One region of the Paenibacillus sp. sgz302191 genome, then DNA from elsewhere that is predicted to be linked to it. Evidence: riboswitches for the same ligand, from Rfam matches in the RefSeq annotation. Region 1 holds a riboswitch; each other region holds the start of a gene.

Region 1 (6,541 bases):
GTCAAAAGGGAGTCGATTGGCAGTTTACTACCTCTGACGCCCGGATCAAATTAAAACGTCTTTATCCACAATTTAAAGACTGATGATGTACTAGTAACAGTGCCGTAAGAAATACAATTGATATATATTTTTTTGTAGTTCTTTTCATAGGTTATTTGCCTTCTACTCTGCATGATAGGTTTTATAAGCAAAGAATGCAGCATCAGATGTTATTTTCTTTTCTGCAAGTTGCGAAGCAAAATTTTCTGACGCAATGGCCACATCTGTATAACCAATATACCACACGTCTTTTTCAATATTTTTCGGCCCCCATATATCGACAAACAAATTTTTGTTTTCATCAAAACTGGTTACTCTAAACCGAAACATACTTCGTACCCAATGCTTATTATCGCCGAAAAAAACGATAGAAGGTTCTGGTGTCACAGTGCCTTCAATTCGAATGTGATTTTGCTTCACCCACTCGACATACTTTTGGGCATCACCACTGACGTGCTTCGGAATATTAACGGTTTGTACGAAAGCATCCACCCAGTTTTGGTCTATTGTCTCGTAATCCACATTCAGTATCTGATTGCCAAACTGTGATACGAGTTTAACCCATCGATCGACTGTATCCCTAGAGTAATATCTGGAATCATGGATGATTTCCTTTGCAGTAAAACGGGTCAAATCCGTCTGAAACGGATGTTTATGTTCGTACATTTCATTGGGAATATCCTGTAGGATGTAAGGGAAATCACCACTATTCGACGGCAGATTTGTTGTGCGAATCGCGCGTCCCCAAGGATCTTTGGGGGCATTCGTGGATTGCTCCGCACTGGCAACGGCTTTTTCATCGACGGCCAGCGAATGACCTCCCTTAACAGTCAAAATGCGTTCAATTGTCGTTACCGCCTGAGCCCGTGTCGTCGGTTGGTCTTCCCCGAGCGTCCCCCTATCATCTAGACCGGTAATCAGACCGGCTTTGGTCGCTAGATACATCCACTTCGTGTCATCAATGTTCTTGTCGGCGGTTGCGGCCCTAACAGCCGTTCTGGCCATTTCTTGACGCGTCATCGGCGTGTTCCAATCCCCGCTCGTAAAATCGCTCCGCTTATAAATCCCCGCGTTGGTCGCCGCGTTAACGTAAGGCAAGTACCAGTCATTACCTTCGGTTACCCCTGAGATTGGAATATGAAGCGCGGTATCGACCATTTTGATAAACTCGGCGCGCGTCACTTTTGCATTCGGCCTGAAAGAGTTGTCCTGGTATCCGTCGACGTAGCCTTTTTGTACCGCGCCGGCGATGGTCGTCTCCGCCCAATGCCCTTTTGTGTCGCTGAAGCTGCCTGTAGAAGCCGTACCGGTGGCATTTGTTGTTTTCGTGCCTGGCGTAGCGGCGGTTGAATCAGCTTGGACATCGGGAATTGAACTTCCCAGTAGTGCAACAACTGCCAGTGATGTAATCAAGTGGGTTCTCATTTTTATACCTCTATAGTAAAAAAATTACTTTTCCGAAAATAAAAAACCAACTGCTTTTGGCGACCCGGCTGCCGTTTCCCCGAGGGAAGTCTAGCGACTTGTACCCCGTAGAAGTAGGCCCGTGGCTTTGCGTCCCTGTCTTTCGAACAGGTTTGCCTTTTCAATTCCACTTGGTTCTTAGGTATTTAAAACTATAAAAATAGTACATTAGATTTAATATGAGTTCCATATTAACCCATAAACTAACGTATTTCCACAAAAAAATTATACCTTGCGCTCAACGCGTTTGTTTTACACCCCCCGCTAATTAGCTTTACAGCTTTTAGGTGATCGCTACCTTCAAAAAAAGATTCATCGACACGCCCAAAATAAAAAGCCGCCCCCATCGTCGTAAGATGGTACGCGCTTTTCGGTCTGGCGTGCTAGAACCGGCGGCACATCTGCCTAGCAACGCAAAGAAAACCTGCAAAAGTGCAGGTTCTTGCTCGTTGATAGGCTGGCAATGAAACAATTCCTGCAAATGTGCAGGCTTTTCATCGAACACGTGGACCTCAGGCTCGTTTAAGCGAAAATTCCTGTATAATCGCAGGCTTTTCGCCAAAACGAGCCACTTTCATGGAAAAATCCTGCACTTTTGCAGGTTTTCGGGCTGCCTGTGCCTATGCCGATGCTGTGCCTACGCCGTGCCAATGCCAACACCCAGCCGCTTCATGAATGACCGCGCCCCAAATCAGCTCCCCCCTGGCTGCCCCAGCAAACGCCACCCAAGCCGCGCAGCTTCCAGCGCGCGGCGTTGCACCGCATGACGGCAGCCGGCCGACCATTCCACAATCTCCCGGAATCACTTGTTTCCGGGAAAAGGCACCATAACGGCCTTCAGCCATGTCACGGCCATCAGCATGTCCCCGAGCGGGTTCATATGTACGCCGTCGGTAGTCGAATCTTTGCCTGTTTCACTCGCGATAAAATCGATAAACGCTTGATGCGTGGGCACCAGGATCGCGTCGAACTGTCCGGCGAGCCGGTTGACGATGTCCACGTAAGGGCGCAGCAGCACGTTTCCCGTCGCATCCGGGTACTCCTTGATCACCGTAGGCTGCATGAGGATCGGGCGGCAGCTGGGTATTTGCTTCGTTTGTTCCAGCAAGTGACGGTATACCGCTTCGAATTTGTCGGGGTACACCTGCTCCGCATCCGGTGAGTCCAATTGCCGCCACACGTCGTTGATGCCGATCGAAACCGATACCCACTGCGGCCGGTGATCGAGCACATCGAGCGTCCACCGTTTTTCCAGGTCGGTCACGCGGTTGCCGGAAACGCCTTCATTTATGATTTTCAGCGAAAGATTCGGGTACGCCGCCGTCAAGTAATCGTGAATCAGGCGAACATAGCCCGACCCGAGCTTCAGGGGATCTTTTTTTCTTCCTTTGTCAGTGATGCTGTCGCCGATAAACACGATCTTGTCCTTGGCTTTAAACGGCACGGTAACGCCTCCTCATGTTGCCGCCGGCAAACGGGCGGCTTTTTACCCCCTCATCCTACGCCGGGTTGTCTGCCAAGTCAATGCGGCCGGCGGCCGAAGGTAGCATCGACCTATATATCGGATACAATCCCCCCCACAGCATGAAAGCGGTTAATTGTAAGCTGAAAATGGCAATATCCGCGATAAAAGCCAGCGAAAATAAAGGAGCGTGCCGCATTGCAAATCCAGCCCTATATGACGCCTTACAAATTGGGCGCACCGGTTCTTGCCGGTTCCGGTAAACCCGGCCATTTCGATGAACGAGCCGTGGATTGTCCCTTCGTTTTTCAGCACAACGATATGTTTTACATGATGTATGTCGGATTCGACGGCATCGGCTACCAGACGGCTTTGGCCGTCAGCAAAAACCTGCTCGACTGGGAGCATCTGAGCGTCATTTTACAGCGCAACGAGCATGGGGCCTGGGATTCCGTCAATATAGCCGGGACGTGGATTTTGAAAGAGAATCGCATCGATGCCCCTCCCGTTCTGAAAAAATGGAACGACAAATACTGGCTCGTCTACCACGCCTATCCCGAAACCGGGTACGAAGAGGGCTCGGCGAAAATCGGAATTGCCTGGACGGAGGACGAGCGGCTGCTGGAGTGGCACAAATGCCCGGATCCGATTTTGACCCCCGAGGAAGGCGCAGATTGGGAAAAAGGCGGGCTCTATAAAGAATGTCTGATTGAGCATGACGGTGCATTTTATTTGTTCTACAACGCCAAAAACAAAAATAAAGGCAGATGGATCGAACAGACGGGAGTCGCCTTCTCCCGGGACTTGCAGCAATGGCAAAGATACGAGCGCAATCCTGTACTGCCCGTGACTCCGGACGAATGGGACTGCGGCTTCGCCAGCGATCCGTGCGTGCTGCACGACCCCGACCGCGGCCTGTGGGTCATGTATTACTTCGGCTACAATTACAAGCAGGCGCAGGAAGGCATTGCCCTTTCCGGCGATTTGCTGCATTGGGACAAATATCCCGAACCGATTATTCGCGTCGGAGAAGAGGGCAGCATTGACTCCATTTTTGCCCATAAGCCGTCCGTCATCACGCACCAAGGCGTGCTTTATCATTTTTACTGCTCCTGCCGGCCGTACCGGGAGGGCGATCCGACCAAAAACTACGGCAAAGAGTTCAGGACAATCAGCGTCGCCGCTTCACAGCCGATTTTCGGCACATCATCGTGATTGTAAAGGAGACCGGAACCGATGCAAGTGGATGAAATGTATGTGGAAAGCAAGCGCTGCCCGCTCGGAGTCGGCGTCGGCCGCCCGGCTTTCGGCTGGAGCTTCCCGCCGGCGGCCGAACGCCTGCAAATGCAAAGCGCTTACCGGATCATCGTAACGGACAGCGCAGGCGGCAGCGTATGGGACAGCGGCAAACGCTTAAGCAGAAACAACGTGCACATCGTCTACGACGGCGCTCCCCTCCAATCCCGAAACCGCTACTATTGGAGGATTCAGGTTTGGGACAGCGGCGGCCGAATGACCGAAAGCCCCGTATCCTGGTGGGAAATGGGGCTGCTCGGCCAGGGCGATTGGTCGGCCCGATGGATCGGCGGGCGCAGCAGCGCGCCGCAGGCAAACGCGCAGGCTCCGCTCCCATTGTTCAGGCGCGAATTCCGCGTACACAAGCCGGTGGCGAGGGCCAGAGCCTATATATGCGGTTTGGGGCAGTACGAACTGCGGCTGAACGGGCATAAAGTCGGTGACAGCGTGCTGGAGCCGGGATGGACCGACTATAACAAAACGTGCCTTTATTCCGTGTACGATGTGACCGGCGCACTGAACGAGGGCGCCAATGCGATTGGCGTCATGCTGGGGAACGGATTTTTCAACGTGACAGGCGGCCGCTATACGAAGTTCAAGCGTTCATTCGGCACGCCCACATGCATCGTCCAATTGGAAATTACGTATACCGACGGCACGAGCTCGACGATTGCCAGCGATGGAAGCTGGCGCACCGCGCCGGGGCCGGTCGTCTTTTCCTGCATGTATGGGGGCGAAGATTTCGACGCGCGGCTCCTGCAAGCGGGCTGGGATCGCCCCGGCTTCGCCTCCGGCGAAGCGTGGGAGCCTGCCGAAGAAACGGCCCCCCCTGCGGGCAAGCTGAAGCCGCAAGCGACGTTCCCCTTGAAGGAAATGGAAACGTTCCTGCCCGCGAGCATCTCGCAGCCGGGTCCCGGAGTGTACGTCGCAGACTTCGGGCAAAATTTTGCAGGCTGGGTGGAAATAGCCGTCCGCGGCCCAAAGGGGGCGAAAGTCGTCTTGTCGCCTGCCGAGCTGCTGAAGGACAACGGCACCGCCAACCAAAAATGGACCGGCTCCCCGTACCGGTTCACCTACATCCTAAGCGGAGACGGCGAGGAGGAAGTGTGGTCGCCCCGCTTCAGCTACTACGGCTTCCGCTATGTGCAAATCGAAGGCGCGGTTCCCGCCGATCGTGCCGGCAATGACGCGGACGTTCCCGTGCTTGTCCGACTCGAAGGCCGGATGATTTACCCGGCTGCGGACGTTCGCGGCCGCTTCGCCAGCTCGGATGCGATGCTGAACCGGACGCACGACATCATTAACCGGGCTGTGCTCAGCAACATGAAAAGCATTTTTACGGATTGCCCGCATCGGGAAAAGCTCGGCTGGCTGGAGCAAGTCCATCTGATGGGCCCTTCCGTCGCCTTCAACTACGATGTCGAGCCTTTGTTCGTGAAAACGATGGAAGACATCCGCGACGCGCAGCTGCCGGACGGCATGGTGCCGACGACGGCGCCGGAATATGTCGTCTTCTCCGACAAGTGGCGCTGCTTCCGCGATTCCGTATCCTGGGGCGCCGCCTACGTGCTTACAGGCTGGAACCTGCTGCGCATGTACGGCAACAGCCGGGTTTTGGAGGAGCACTACGACGGGATGAAAGCCTACGTCGATTATGTGGCCGCCTGCTCCGACCGGTTGATCGTGACGGGCGGCCTTGGCGATTGGTACGATGCGGGAGACGATCCTCCCGGTTTTGTTCAAAACACGCCGGTTGCGCATACCGAAACGGCGATGTTTTACCATATGACGGATGTGTTCGCGCAAATCGCACAGGCCGTCGGCAACCATCAGGACGCGGCCGAATATGAACGGCTCCGCGAACAGATCAAATCGGCGTTCAATGCCGCTTTTTTCGACCGCAATACGCGGCAGTATGCGACCGGCAGCCAGACGTCCAACGCGATGCCGCTCGTTTTGGGACTGGCCGACGCCTTCGACAAGGAATTCGTCCTTTCCCGCCTTATAGAAGATATCCGGCAGCGCGGGTGGCATACGACCGCAGGCGACATCGGGCACCGTTACGTGCTCCTCGCACTGGCGCAAAACGGCCGTTCGGACATCATTTACGAAATGACCCGCCAAACCGGCCATCCCAGCTACGGCTACCAAATCGTACACGGCGCGACGGCGCTGACGGAAGCGTGGGACGGTCCGACCGTCGGCAAATCGCAAAACCATTTCATGCTCGGGCATTTGGAGGAATGGCTGTACAGCGGCTTGGCCGGCATTGACTACCGC
Region 2 (6,541 bases), on a different contig from region 1:
GACATCCAAACGAAAAGCACACCCAAAATGCCCCCCATAATGACCTCCCACACATAAAGTGGAAGGATTGGCATTCTAGTAACTCTGGTAAAGGTCATATTTTTTATAGCGAACCTAATTAGGAGGGATAATAAAAATGGAAGTTTTCCCTGGAAGTCGAGTGAATCAAAATGAAGCAAAACAAATAATGAAAGAGTTATTGCAACAAATCAACCCCGAAAATATAGAACCAGGGGAAAATATTAAAAACTGGGTGCGGGTAGATAATCAAGTTTATGATACTGATGCACTTTCTACTGGAGAAGAGTACTATCTATTTTACAAGCACCCAATTCATGACTATCAGGATAAGTTGTTTTTAACGAGTAAGACAAACGTAATTGCATTTCTTAAAGATAGAATCAATCCTGATAGGGAGGAAGGGCTGGACGTGATAACTGCATCTAAGGATTATTCAAAAATTATTGTTTGCAACCATGATGGCCAGATTTTCTTGGTGAAATAAATACCGAAACGGATAGTGTATTATAACTTACCTTGACTGGCTTCGTGCCTTTCAAGGTTTCTTTTTTGGGCTGGGGTTATCCAGTCGGTATGGCCCCGTATAAACTCAGCTCAAACAATGTAATTAAAATACACGGGTTTATATCGTGATTGCAAGGTCGCATAATACAGCCAACAAAGCAAACTCTTAGAAAGTTTGACAAACATGATTGATAAACTTTCAAAGGTTTATTCCAACTTGAATCATAGGTTAGGAATAAGCATATTATTTAAAAGAAGGATATATCAGGGAAATATTTGATTAAAGGGAGTGTTATTGAAATGACAAGAGAAGAATTGCAAGAGTTGTTATTGGAAGATGAAACTATGCCATATGAATGATATGTTTTTTGGAAAAAATTGAAAAAAATCGAAAAACTGCGTAGCTAAAAGAAGAGATAAATGGATTGTTTATTATAGCGAGAGAGGAAGAGAATGAATATTAAGGAATTTGAAAATAAGGATGATGCGTTAAGGAACTGTATAACAGAATGTTAGCAAATAAAGCACTATACGAAAACTTAAGACAAGAAGGAAAAATGCGATAGACATACGGATAGCTTCCAGGAAATCGGGAAGGACATTATAAAAGGATTCGAAGAACGCGCCGCCCATTCTCTGGATTCCCCTGCTGATTTTTTGAATTATGTAACCATGGGCATTCCAAAAGGCATCAACGATGGTCTACAAAGCAGGGCAAACAAAATGATGGACTCTCCCTACGATTTTGCCAATTGGCTGAGCATGGGGGGCGTTGAAACGGTCAAGGAGGCGCTGGATCCGAAAGAAGCGCTCTCCAAAGAGCACTGGATGGCGAGCTTCGGGCTGGCTTCCATGATCGCAGGAGGGACATCAGCGCTTATTTCGAAGGGGAAGCCCGCTTTAGGGAATACGGCCAGGGGAGTCGGTGAAGTGGATCAGGGAACTCCTCCGCAAACGATCAAACCACCTGAGAAGCCCAATGAGAGACCGAACGAGAAGCTGCCGGAGGGTGAGAGGACGGGTAAATCTTCTTTGAAAAGTGAAGTTATTACTGCTGAGAAGGTAACAATCGATTCGCAAAGTATCGGTGGAGAACTAGCTAGGAGAAGTAAAGAGCTCAGAAAAGAACTGCCGAAGGAAATTAGGAAACAAGGTAATTTTGGTTTGGCAAAAGTAGAGATAAAAGGATTAAGATCTGAGTATAAATCTTCTAGTCGTGTAAACGCTGTAAGTGATGCAGGTGATGCACAAGGTTTCTCGACTCTTAAAGATGAGAAGGACTGGAATTTTACACCACGAGATGTTAACGATTTAGATGTCATTGATGGAGAAGGTGCTTATACAAGAAAATGGGATACAGAATTTAAAATTTTGGAGGATATTACTGACGAGCTGAAAAAGCTTGAACCAAGGGAGAGAAAAGGGAGAATTGACCTTTATACTGATAGAGAGCCGTGTGCTAGCTGTAGTCCAATTATTTTAAAATTCAAAGAGATGTTCCCAGATATAGAGATTTATGTGTATTATATAAGAGAATTAAAGAGATAGGTGGAAGGTAGAATATGGTAGAAGAATTAACATATGATGAATTGATGGAGTATGTCCCGAAAGATTACACGAGTTTTATTTCTGATGGATTATCCCCAGGTCAAGCAATTTCAAGATTGGTCGTAGAGTATGAAAACCAAACAGACGACTATGAGGAAACAAATTGGTTGTTCACTGTAATATTGGCAGAAATTTGCGTGCGTAATAATTGCATTAGAGAACATATTGTTAAAAATGCATTAGAAATTATTAAGGATAAGAGATTGATAAGCATCTGGAAAAAAGAAAACATTGATTCTTCTGAACTTAATATCAGGGAACAGTACTTGGAAAATGTTAGGTTGGTCATAGAGGATGAAAATCTAGATTTGTAATGATCTATCAGTAATTTTGTGTAAATTACCAAGCAACGAACAGTGCCACAATGCGAGCTAGCCACCTGTATTGTGGTCTTCTTTTTTTCATGAGTTGATTCATAGAAAGCAACAAAAATAACCATTTTTAGAACCGAGAATTAAAATATGTAGCGGACCAAGTAAAGGTATAACTTGAATATTGAGGAGGAGGTACGAGTGCATAACAAACCCAAGTATGCTGAAACTATAATAGTTCTAGTAAAATACAAAACATCGTATGGTTTGTTGCAGACAAGGAGATATGGTTTTTAGACTTGCGAAAACTAATTGCTTCTTATCTTGAGAAAGGATTTGAAATTTATAATCCTGATGACTTTTCAGACAGATTTAATATTGCAGTCGTAAACGAGGATACCGCGGAGAACTTTCTTAATAAAATTAGTGATTTTGAGGTTGAACAGAAGAATTGAGGAAGTTTATAGAGGTATTTGGGCGTTATATCAAGGCCAAGAGTACGAAGTTATTGAACATAATCCAGTATGTGAGCAGTGCCACAATCGAGCAGCCGATGTTGATAGTCTTTTCTTCCTTTTGCTTGCTCAAGGTGGTAATTGAATAGGTAACCTTTGGTGTGAACTATAAATAATATTGTGGAATTATGTTGGATTATGGGTTAATATGGAATTTGGATTAAATCTAATGTACTATTTTTATAGTTTTAAATACCTAATAACCAAGTGAAATTGAAAAGGCAAACCTGTTCGAAAGACAGGGACGCAAAGCTGCGGGCCTACTTCTATGGGGAGTGTCGTAAGACATTGCTCAAAGAAACGGTAGCCGGGCCACCAAAAGCAGTTGGTTTTTTTTGTTTTGAAGAAAGTAATTTTTTTACTATGGAGGTATAAAAATGAGAGTTCACTTGATTACATCGCTAGCGGTTATTGCACTACTTGGGACTTCAATTCCTGATGTCCAAGCTGATTCAACCGCCGTTTCACCAACGACGAAAACAACGAATGCCGCCGGCACAGCTTTCACAGGCAGCTTTAGCGATACGAAAGGGCATTGGGCGGAGACGACCATCGCCGGCGCGGTGCAAAAAGGATATGTCGACGGATACCAGGATCACACTTTCAAACCGAATGCAAAAGTGACGCGCGCTGAATTTATCAAAATGGTAAATACCGCGCTTCAGATTCCAACCTCAGGTGTAACCACCGGTAATAGTTGGTATTTGCCCTACGTTAACGCTGCGACGAACGCGGGGATATATCGACCGAGCGATTTTATGAGTGGGGACTGGAACACGCCGATGACGCGTCAAGAAATGGCGCGCACAGCCGTTCGGGCTACGACCGCCGACAAGAACATTGATGATACGAAGTGGATGTATCTGGCGGCCAAAGCCGGTCTGATTACTGGCATGGATGATAGCGGCACGCTCGGGGAAGATCAACCGACAACGCGGGCTGAGGCGATAACGACAATTGAGCGTATTCTTACTGTTAAAGGAGGCCATTCGCTGGCTGTCGACGAAAAAGCGGTTGCCAGTGCGGAGCAAGCGATGAACGCTCCCAAAGATCCCTGGGGGCGCGCGATTCGCACGACAAATCTGCCGTCGAATAGCGGTGATTTTCCTTACATCCTACAGGGTATTCCTAATGAAATGTACGAGTATAAACATCCGTTCCAGACAGATTCAATTCGTTTTACAGCGAAAGAAATCATCCATGATTCCAGATACTACTCGAAAGATGCGGTTGACGTTTGGGTTAAACTCGTATCACAGTTTGGTAATCAAATACTGAATGTGGATTACAATACGATAGATCAAAACTGGGTGGATGCTTTCTTACAAACCGTTAATAAACCACAGAACGTAAATCGTGATGCACAAAGGTATGTTGATTGGGTGAAGCAGAATCATATCCGAATTGAAGGCACAGTAACGCCAGAACCATCTATAGTTTTCTTCGGTGATGTTTCACACTATGTACGCTGCCAATTCAGGTTTAAAGTAACCAGTTTTGATGAGAACAAAAATCTGTTTGTCGATATATGGGGACCGAAAAACATTGAAAAAGACGTTTGGTATGTCGGCTATGCAGATGTGGCGATTTCGGCAGAAAATTTTGGCGTTAAAATAATCGAAGAGAAAATAAAATCAGACGCTGCGCTTTTTAAATACAAAACCTATCGAATTGAGTAAATCTCTTCATGGTTATTCGTGAATAGATTGATATGGAAGGAGGTAGGGATACTTATGAGGAAGAGACTCCCCCAATGTATATCTTTTGTACTTTTGATTGTATTCATATTTGCGTTAATCCTACCACTTCCAGCACTCGCATATCCAGTGCAAATTACTATGGATGAACGTTTACATGGCATTCAAATCGACATTACTTCAACTGCCGCTACTACCGGCATTCGGTATCGAACTGTCGGGTGGATGATACATAGTGCTCCGGCATGTAGAGATGGAGATTGCAAGCCAATGAACCTAGATAAAACTGTTGTCTATAACAATGCAGCGAATGTAACTCAATATCCGGACCCGCCAATCCCTGGCGATCCAGTAACAACTACTTTCAAATTTGACGGGGCTACGGTTGATCGGGATTTTTTTGACAGCTTTGACTCTGTCCTGCAGCCGGGGCAACCCATCTATTTCAGCGCAATCATGGAATCGTTCAATGCGTCCGACGGGAGCACAAGGCGCGGACCTTTTTATACACTTCAAGAAATAAAACATGCAGAACCATGGGCCCACCCGGATGATCTTGATGATTATTATGATATACCGGCATCGTATACGCCTTATGAACCCTTAACCGTAGAAAGATATCTGGTTTCAGCAGACGGAACTACGAGAACACTCATTGATACAGTGAAAACAGAAAATGTATACCGTTATTTGGAAAGCGTAACTTATAACCTTCCTCCTGCTTATGATCACAATGGACAAACGGTCCCGATTTCAAAGTCATATATTTACCCCACGATGGATCCTAGCAACATCAAGTTTCCACAAGTGATCGGGGATGCTCACTTAACAAACCGAAATATAACGATGAATATCGGGGGTACGACCATTGTTGCCGAATATCGGCCAGCGGCAGCCGGTTTATCGGTAAACGTTCCTGCAGGCTGCTTGAGTCCCGGTATGAACACAACCAAACAATTGACGGCCACTTTAACGAAGCCGGATGGGACGACTCAAAATGTTTCAAGCAGCCCGAACACGACATGGTCGATCTCCAATCAGGCAGTGGCTTCCGTGAACTCAAGCGGATTGGTAACGGCAAGTTCGGCAGGCAGCGCTACGATCACAGCGCGCTATGTCGACACAGCGGCAGGCATCGATCAAACGGGTACCGCATCGGTGACGGTATCCAGCAGCTGCGGGTCTCAGCCCGGGTGCACCCCTCAGATCAAGCCCCCGGTCAAAGGCACCGTCAACCAGGATGCCGTCATGGACCCTGCGGCCAGCGGTGTGCTTCTCGCGGATATGCGGGATGCGGAAAGATTCGATGTGTTAAAAGGCATCCCGACTTCGGAAAGCCTCTATGCGAACGTATTGGGGCTGGAGTATTTATTTCAAAATCAATTTGCGAGTATGACCGGCGAGGTGTCGTATGCGGTTGAAGTTACCAAAAAATACGTTTGGACGGAAGGCGGCGGGGAAGGGGCGCCACCGGTCCCTATGGAGGAAACCGTAACCGAGACCATGACTGTCAAACGGCCATATAGCTACTGGCAAATCGACAATTTGGAGGTCTACGGATTAGAAAAATCCACGATCACGAATTATGCGCTCGGCGGCTATCCCGATGAAACGGTTCAGTTGGATCCCCATGGCTATACGGCGCCAACGCTGCAATCCGGCAATAGCGACGATGTAAACGCTCACGTTCACCCTGCTACTTGCAGCGGTGTCAATCTGGGAACAGGCGGAGGGCCTCCGCCGGGAGGCACGCCGCCGGAGTTTCAATCGGCGGCGGAGAACGCCGTGGGCCGCAACCAGGTGAACAACGACCTGGTCGTTTTTAACGGCGTAACCGTTATGGAAAATTCCCGGCACCCCGATCAGGGACAGACGCCGGGAACGA
Region 3 (6,541 bases), on a different contig from region 1:
CGGGTGATCCAAAGACCGAGCCCGCTTAACGCGGTAAAAAGCAGCCCGAACGTAATGAACAGTTTCCGCTTGTGAAACCGGTCCGACATGACCCCTACCGGGATGCGCAGCAGCATTTGGGAAATGCCGTACATCCCGACGATCCAGCCTGCAAGCTGATGCGAGCCGCCTAAATATTCAACATACGGCGCAATAATCGGCACGCTCGTATACATGGACATCCAGAACAGGAGCGTGACTGCGCAGAATAAAGGAATGCGATAAGAAGTTCGGGTACTCGGGACAGACATAAAAAGGATGCATCTCCTTTCTTGGTTGCAAAAGCGCTGCTTCACAAAACAAACAAAGGGAAAACCAACCCGAGGTCGTCATCCCTTTGTTAAATGGAAGCGGTTAAACTTGAACGTGCGGCAATGCTCGCATGCCTATTATCATAACGCAGCCCGGTCGATAAAAGCAATGCTTATACGACGAAAAACTTGCGTACGCAAAAGGCCCAGTCGTTCGTGAAGCGGGGGTGGTAGCGTGCAAAACCTGCAAAAGTGCAGGCTTTTTTTGCGAATATGGCTCGTTTTCGGGAAAAGCCTGCGATTGTGCAGGAATTTCCCGTGAAAATGAGCCTAAGCTCGTGTACTCGATGAAAAACCTGCACTTTTGCAGGAATGTTTCACTGCCAGCGTATCTACGAGCAAAAGGATGTACTTTTGCAGTTTTTTTCGTGTTCCTAGTCAGATGCAGCAGAATTGTTTGCGGCTTATCAATACCACGCCTATTCGTTCCTTTGCTCAAGTAACAAACACGCTAACTTAACAGCTAGATTCGCTCAAATAAAACAGAAAACCTACCACGGCTAAACGGTAAGAAGTTCTTTGCGTTATTTATTCCGGTCGGCCGCTGTCTTTTTTACGCCAATTTTTCGGATGGTTCGGTTGGGCAGGATTCGGTTGGTTCTTATCAAGTATCCACGTTTTACCGATTTGAACCGCTTTAACGCGCCCTTCTGCGCAATAGTTTTTGATGGTACCCGGCGATAATCCCCATATTTCCGCGGCCTCCTGGACACCCATAATATGATCAAGGGGGTTCATGACGGTTACCTCTGTTTCCGTACGATTATTAACGTATATAGCGATATAGCGAGCGTGATAATTGAAATTACGAAAGTGACGTAAGCCATTGAGTACACGGCTCCTTTCGCGTATAATGATTGTTAGGGGGAGAGGTTTTAAACCTCTCCGGTGATTTACTTACGAGACTTCGAGCGCTTCCGACGCTTGGAGTCTTTTTCTTTTCGGTGATTTTCCAGCACTATGTAGAGATTGACGAGAGCAACCAATAGCTGGATTATCGCCGTCAGAAGGGTAAGCATTTACATCACCTCCTAACGGTTTCATTATATCATATGCGATAACGCATGTAAAGGGGGTTGCAAGTCAGAGGCGCATTGGATTATTCCGATTCAGTCTGCACGTAAACGGCTACCACTGCCCCTATTATGGTTTCTTGGTCTTTTGATCGTTGTCTGCTATGTACTCGAACAGCTCAGCAGGAGTGCAGTCTAATGTTTTACATAATAGATTAAGAACCTCAACACTAACTGCTTTAACGTGTTTGTCTTCCTCACGTAATTTTTCATTGTTAACCCACTGGCTCAAAGTATTCGGTCGAATGCCAGTCTGTTTGCTTATTTGGTACATGGTCATCCCACGTTTATCTAACATCTCCGAAAGCTTAAAACGAATCAACGAAAACCACGCTCCTATTAATTTCCATTCTACCACAATAACAACGCTTGACGTTATTAACAAATTGAGTTAATATCAATTTAAGATAATAACTCAAAATGATATTATAAATTTCATTTCACATACGGAACCTCAGTTTACACGCGAGCGTCCTGACCGGAAAGGAGGTGATGGCTATTCGCAAGATAACGGTACGAATGAAACATCGGGATGACGTTGCTAATGAAATGTTAGTTTTTGATTGGAATGCGTATCTACTAATAGAGAATGTAGCGTTGATTCTCGAACCGGAAGACGAAATCGTTACGATATCACGCGTAAAGTTGCGCGAAGATGGGACATACGTGCGTACGTCCTCAGGCGGCTTTGAGATTCCGATCGATTTGAAAACGTATGTCCGCATTCAGTCTGCGCCAACGGAACTGCATGCACTAATCGCGGCTTTTGCCGTATGAAGGTGGCTGTTTTCTGACTGAGGAGTATGCGCGCCAGCGCGTTGTTAACCTGTGCTTCGAAATAAGCCAGCTCATAAGTCCATAAATAAAAAAACTTCCTACGTTTATTACCGTAAGAAGTTCGCATAAATTGCGTTTGATTCTACCCGATTAAAGCAGGGTTATACGCGCCACGGCGGGATTCGAACCCGCGACGCACAGTTTAGGAAACTGTCGCTCTATCCTGCTGAGCTACGGGCGCATAGCAAAGACTATTTTAACACGGAGTTTTTCGTCATGCAACCGTGCTCTTGCCTTGCCAGCTTGCCGGTCTAGGAATCTAGGTTCGGATCGAACAGACTTCTAGACCTTGTTCCGAAGCTTGCGGAAGAACTGGGTCAGCAGTGCTGCGCATTCTTCCTGCAGCACGCCGCTGATCACGTCGACGCGGTGATTGAAACGTTCTTCCTGCAGCAGGTTCATCAGCGTGCCGGCGCACCCTGCTTTGGGATCTGCGGTACCATAGATCACTTGCGGAATGCGCGATTGAACGATGGCTCCCGCGCACATCGGACACGGCTCCAACGTGACGTAGAGCTTGCAGTCCAGCAGACGCCACGCCTGCAAATGCTCGCTGGCCTGGCGGATCGCGATCATCTCGGCATGAGCGGTCGGATCCAGGGACGTTTCGCGCAGGTTGTAGCCGCGGCCTATAATTTCACCGTCACGCACGACAATAGCGCCGATTGGAACTTCACGGATCGTTTCGGCTTTCAAAGCTTCATGGATCGCTTCCCGCATCCAATATATATGTTCATCCACAGGGGACACCTCGCTCAAAAAATGTTATCCACATGTTAATAGAAGTCGAACAAGCATTCGTTGTTAACATTCTGTGGACAAGTGTGTGGATAAGTTGAAAAGTTGTGGATATATGAGTTTCATTGTAGGGACTCGCCGCTCTGAAATCAAGCTGCCTGCGGAAAACGGTTGAATCCGACGGCTAAACTAGGTATACTAGAATTAAAATTTTAGGTCTTTTAACCTACTGATAGGTATAATCGCATACATAACGAGATCAGATTTGATAAGGGCAAACTTGCCGAAAGACAAGGACGCAAAGCCGAGGGTCTAAAGTTCTACAAGAACCATGACAGCCTGGTTACCGGAAATCAAGCTTGTTTGATTTAGGTAAATAGGTTGCCCCGACAGGAAGGGACAGTCTATTTTTTTATTTATAGCCTAATCTGTTTGTAGAGAACAGGAGGATATGCCATGAAGCTATCGGATAGGGAGAGAAAGATGGATTTGGTCAAAATCTACGGAAGCAAGGAAGGCAACGACGCGGAAATTTTGATTGACAGCAAAGCGGTGCTGGATAAAAGCGATTTTGTAGCGACGGGAATAGTAACGTACGTGCTTGGCGACATTATTGAAATCGAGCTGCCTCAATATGATGTTTTCCGACTTGGGGACAAGGTCAAGATTACGGTTTATTCCAAATCGGGGCTATTCGTTTTTGAGACGTCGGTCGTGGCCAAAGACGAGGGTTCGATCATCGTGATTAATCCGCCCGATAACCGGAAGAAGTTTACGGAGAAGAGGGAGCACCCGCGAATCGATGTCGTTCAGGGCGGTTTGCTGCACAGTTTGCATGACAAGAATAAGAGAAACAAGCAAAGTTTCGAGCATCCGATCAGCCTTAGCGTCAAAAATATCAGCTTGAGCGGCGTAGGATTTGTGATTGAAAACAATATGAACGCGGATAAAAATATGAGTCTGGAAAATAACGCGCAGCTCGAAATCGAACTTCTGCTCGGTTTTTCCATATCTTGCGTAACCGAAATCGTCCGAAGAGAGGCTTTGGGTGCAGGCTTTTTTTATTACGGAGTCCGATACGTTGAAATTCCGGAAAATAAAACGAATGCGCTGCGGGCCTTTATTTTGAAAAATCAGGTCGAGGCCTACTTCGTACAAAAACAAGACATCAAATTGAAAAAAGTCATGGATATCCGGTCTGCGGTGCATCAATAACCGCGGGCTTTTTTTTATTCAAACACGGCGCTGGCGATTCGTCGCAGCAAGTTAGTGTCAATCTATTTGCGCAAGCTATGCATAAGATTAGGGACAATTCGCAAGGTTATAATTGATACCATCGTTCAATGGAACAGCAGAAGCAGACATCAAAAATGAGGTGATGAGCGATGCGCTTTTCGAACTTGTTCGGCAGGAGAAAGTATCATTCAGCCCCGCAGAGGTCCAATCGTCAGCAAAATAACGACTCCATCGGTACGTCCCTATCGCAAAATATCGCCGATTTACATAACCTGTTTACGCAAACTCCCGATCTGATCGTACGGCAATTTACAATCAAGCGCACGGGAGAGCAAGCCGCGCTTGTTTATTTGAGCGGGCTCGTGGATAAAAACTCGATCAACAACAACGTGCTCCGCCCGCTTCAATTCGAGGATGGGAGCGACGATGCGGACGGCGATTTTATTTTGACAATCGGCCAAGTTATTACGCTGCATGCGTGGGCGCAAATCGAGGTCGCAGTTCTGCATGGCCGCAGCATACTTTTTGTCGACGGACGGGCGGAGTCGTATTCTCTCGATACGCAGGGCTGGCCGCAGCGGGCGATTGCAGATCCGCAGCTTGAGGCGTCCCTGAAAGGAGCGCATCAAGGCTTTGTTGAAACGAGCACTCAGAACGTTGCGCTTATCCGGCGCTACATTCCCAACCGCGAATTGAAAATAAAGGAATTAAGAGTAGGGCAACGCGGGCATACTATCGTATCCGTTCTATACCTGGAGGATGTCGCGCATCCCGAGGTGCTGCAGGAGCTGGAAGACCGGATTCAGATGCTGAATATCGACACGATCATCAATACCGGCGAGTTGGCGGAGCTGATCGAGGATAATCCGTATTCTCCGTTTCCGCAATTTATTTTGACGGAACGGCCGGATGCTGCAGCATCGCAAGTTTTGCAGGGAAGATTCGTCGTTGTCGTAGACCGTTCTCCGAGCGTGCTCGTCGGTCCGGCCTCGTTCACATCGTTTTTTCAGAGCGTCGACGATTACAGCACACGCTGGTCGATCGCTACTTTTATCCGGCTGCTGAGACTTTTTGCGTTCTTTGTCGCCGTCTTTTTGCCGGCGTTCTACATAGCTGTCATTTCTTACCACTTTGAGATCATTCCCATCAAATTGCTGCTCACGATCGGGGAGTTCAGAGGACGTGTGCCGTTCCCTCCTTTCGTGGAAGCGGTCATTATGGAGCTTACGCTTGAAATGATGCGGGAAGCGGGAATTCGGCTGCCCGCTCCGGTCGGGCAAACGGTCGGCATTGTCGGAGGCATCGTCATCGGCCAGGCGATCGTACAGGCGGGGCTCATCAACAATATTATGGTTATTGTCGTTTCTTTTACCGCCATCGCTTCTTTCATCCTGCCCAACTACGATATGGTCGCCGCCATTCGGCTGATTCGCTTCGCGATGATGGTGGCCGCTTCGATGTTCGGCTTTGTCGGAATAATTATCGGAATGATGACGATGATAGGGCATCTCATTTCCCTGGAATCGCTCGGAACTCCTTACAGCACTCCGCTCGCGCCAATCCGGCTGGTCGATTGGAAGGACGCGTTCGTTCGCCTGCCGTTATGGAAAATGGATAGGCGTCCTGTCAGCGCGCGACCGGTTCAACCGATGCGGCAAGGCCCCAGCCGTCCCAAGGGTGACGATAAATGAGCAAAAATGCGGGTCATACGATTACCTCCCTGCAGTATATTTTTATCAATTCGGGTTTGCAAGTGAGCGTTTTTTTTGTAGCGCTGCCCAGAATAATGGCCGAACAGGCGGGTACGGACGGCTGGATCTCGCTCATTCTCGGTTGGGTTTTAACGATAGCGGCAAGTCTGATCATGATCCGGATCATGCAAAAAAATCCCGATGATACCTTGCTGGATTTGCTGACCAGATACTGGGGCAAATGGGCGGGCAGAGCGGGAGCCATCCTGTTTGCTATCTATCTCTTTTTCTACGGATACACAGGGCTCATATACACGATATTGATGACGAAGGCCTGGCTGCTGCAGCAAACTTCGCCCTTTCTCCTTATGCTGCTGCTGGTTATCCCTACGTATGTGATTGTTCGTGGGGGACTTCGGGTTGTGGGAAGATATGCGGAAATTGTATTTCTCCTTTCACTATGGATACCGGTTATTTATTTGTTTCCGCTAAAAGAAGCTCACTGGCTTCATTTGCTTCCCGTGCTGAAGGAAGGGTGGATGCCTATTATGAAGGGCGTGCCGGAAGCGCTCTATTTTTACATAGGATTTTCAACGACGTTTATGTTGTATCCGTT

What was found. A riboswitch is a leader RNA that binds a small molecule or an ion and turns the genes downstream of it on or off. The one in region 1 is predicted to bind cyclic di-GMP.
Region 2: it holds a riboswitch for cyclic di-GMP, as region 1 does, so the genes downstream of both, AC3G2T_RS17725 (S-layer homology domain-containing protein) here and AC3G2T_RS08580 (S-layer homology domain-containing protein) in region 1, are expected to answer to the same signal.
Region 3: it holds a riboswitch for cyclic di-GMP, as region 1 does, so the genes downstream of both, AC3G2T_RS32025 (PilZ domain-containing protein) here and AC3G2T_RS08580 (S-layer homology domain-containing protein) in region 1, are expected to answer to the same signal.

What each region holds. Positions count from the first base shown of each region.
Region 1 covers NZ_JBYLHY010000005.1:34-6,574, forward strand. Annotated here, with positions in the region: gene AC3G2T_RS08580 (S-layer homology domain-containing protein) at 163-1,452, opposite strand; cyclic di-GMP riboswitch class I at 1,520-1,631, opposite strand; gene AC3G2T_RS08585 (SGNH/GDSL hydrolase family protein) at 2,306-2,947, opposite strand; gene AC3G2T_RS08590 (glycoside hydrolase family protein) at 3,164-4,180, shown strand; gene AC3G2T_RS08595 (family 78 glycoside hydrolase catalytic domain) at 4,202-6,541, shown strand, end outside.
Region 2 covers NZ_JBYLHY010000011.1:182,248-188,788, forward strand. Annotated here, with positions in the region: gene AC3G2T_RS17705 (RHS repeat-associated core domain-containing protein) at 1-122, shown strand, start outside; gene AC3G2T_RS17710 (hypothetical protein) at 137-505, shown strand; gene AC3G2T_RS17715 (deaminase domain-containing protein) at 1,249-2,073, shown strand; gene AC3G2T_RS17720 (Imm3 family immunity protein) at 2,088-2,447, shown strand; cyclic di-GMP riboswitch class I at 3,170-3,279, shown strand; gene AC3G2T_RS17725 (S-layer homology domain-containing protein) at 3,337-4,638, shown strand; gene AC3G2T_RS17730 (DUF5704 domain-containing protein) at 5,596-6,541, shown strand, end outside.
Region 3 covers NZ_JBYLHY010000032.1:59,462-66,002, reverse strand. Annotated here, with positions in the region: gene AC3G2T_RS32055 (MFS transporter) at 1-290, opposite strand, end outside; gene AC3G2T_RS32050 (helix-turn-helix domain-containing protein) at 879-1,088, opposite strand; gene AC3G2T_RS32045 (helix-turn-helix domain-containing protein) at 1,494-1,745, opposite strand; gene AC3G2T_RS32040 (hypothetical protein) at 1,916-2,200, shown strand; tRNA gene AC3G2T_RS32035 (tRNA-Arg) at 2,367-2,441, opposite strand; gene tadA (tRNA adenosine(34) deaminase TadA) at 2,543-3,001, opposite strand; cyclic di-GMP riboswitch class I at 3,262-3,349, shown strand; gene AC3G2T_RS32025 (PilZ domain-containing protein) at 3,455-4,213, shown strand; gene AC3G2T_RS32020 (spore germination protein) at 4,384-5,925, shown strand; gene AC3G2T_RS32015 (GerAB/ArcD/ProY family transporter) at 5,922-6,541, shown strand, end outside.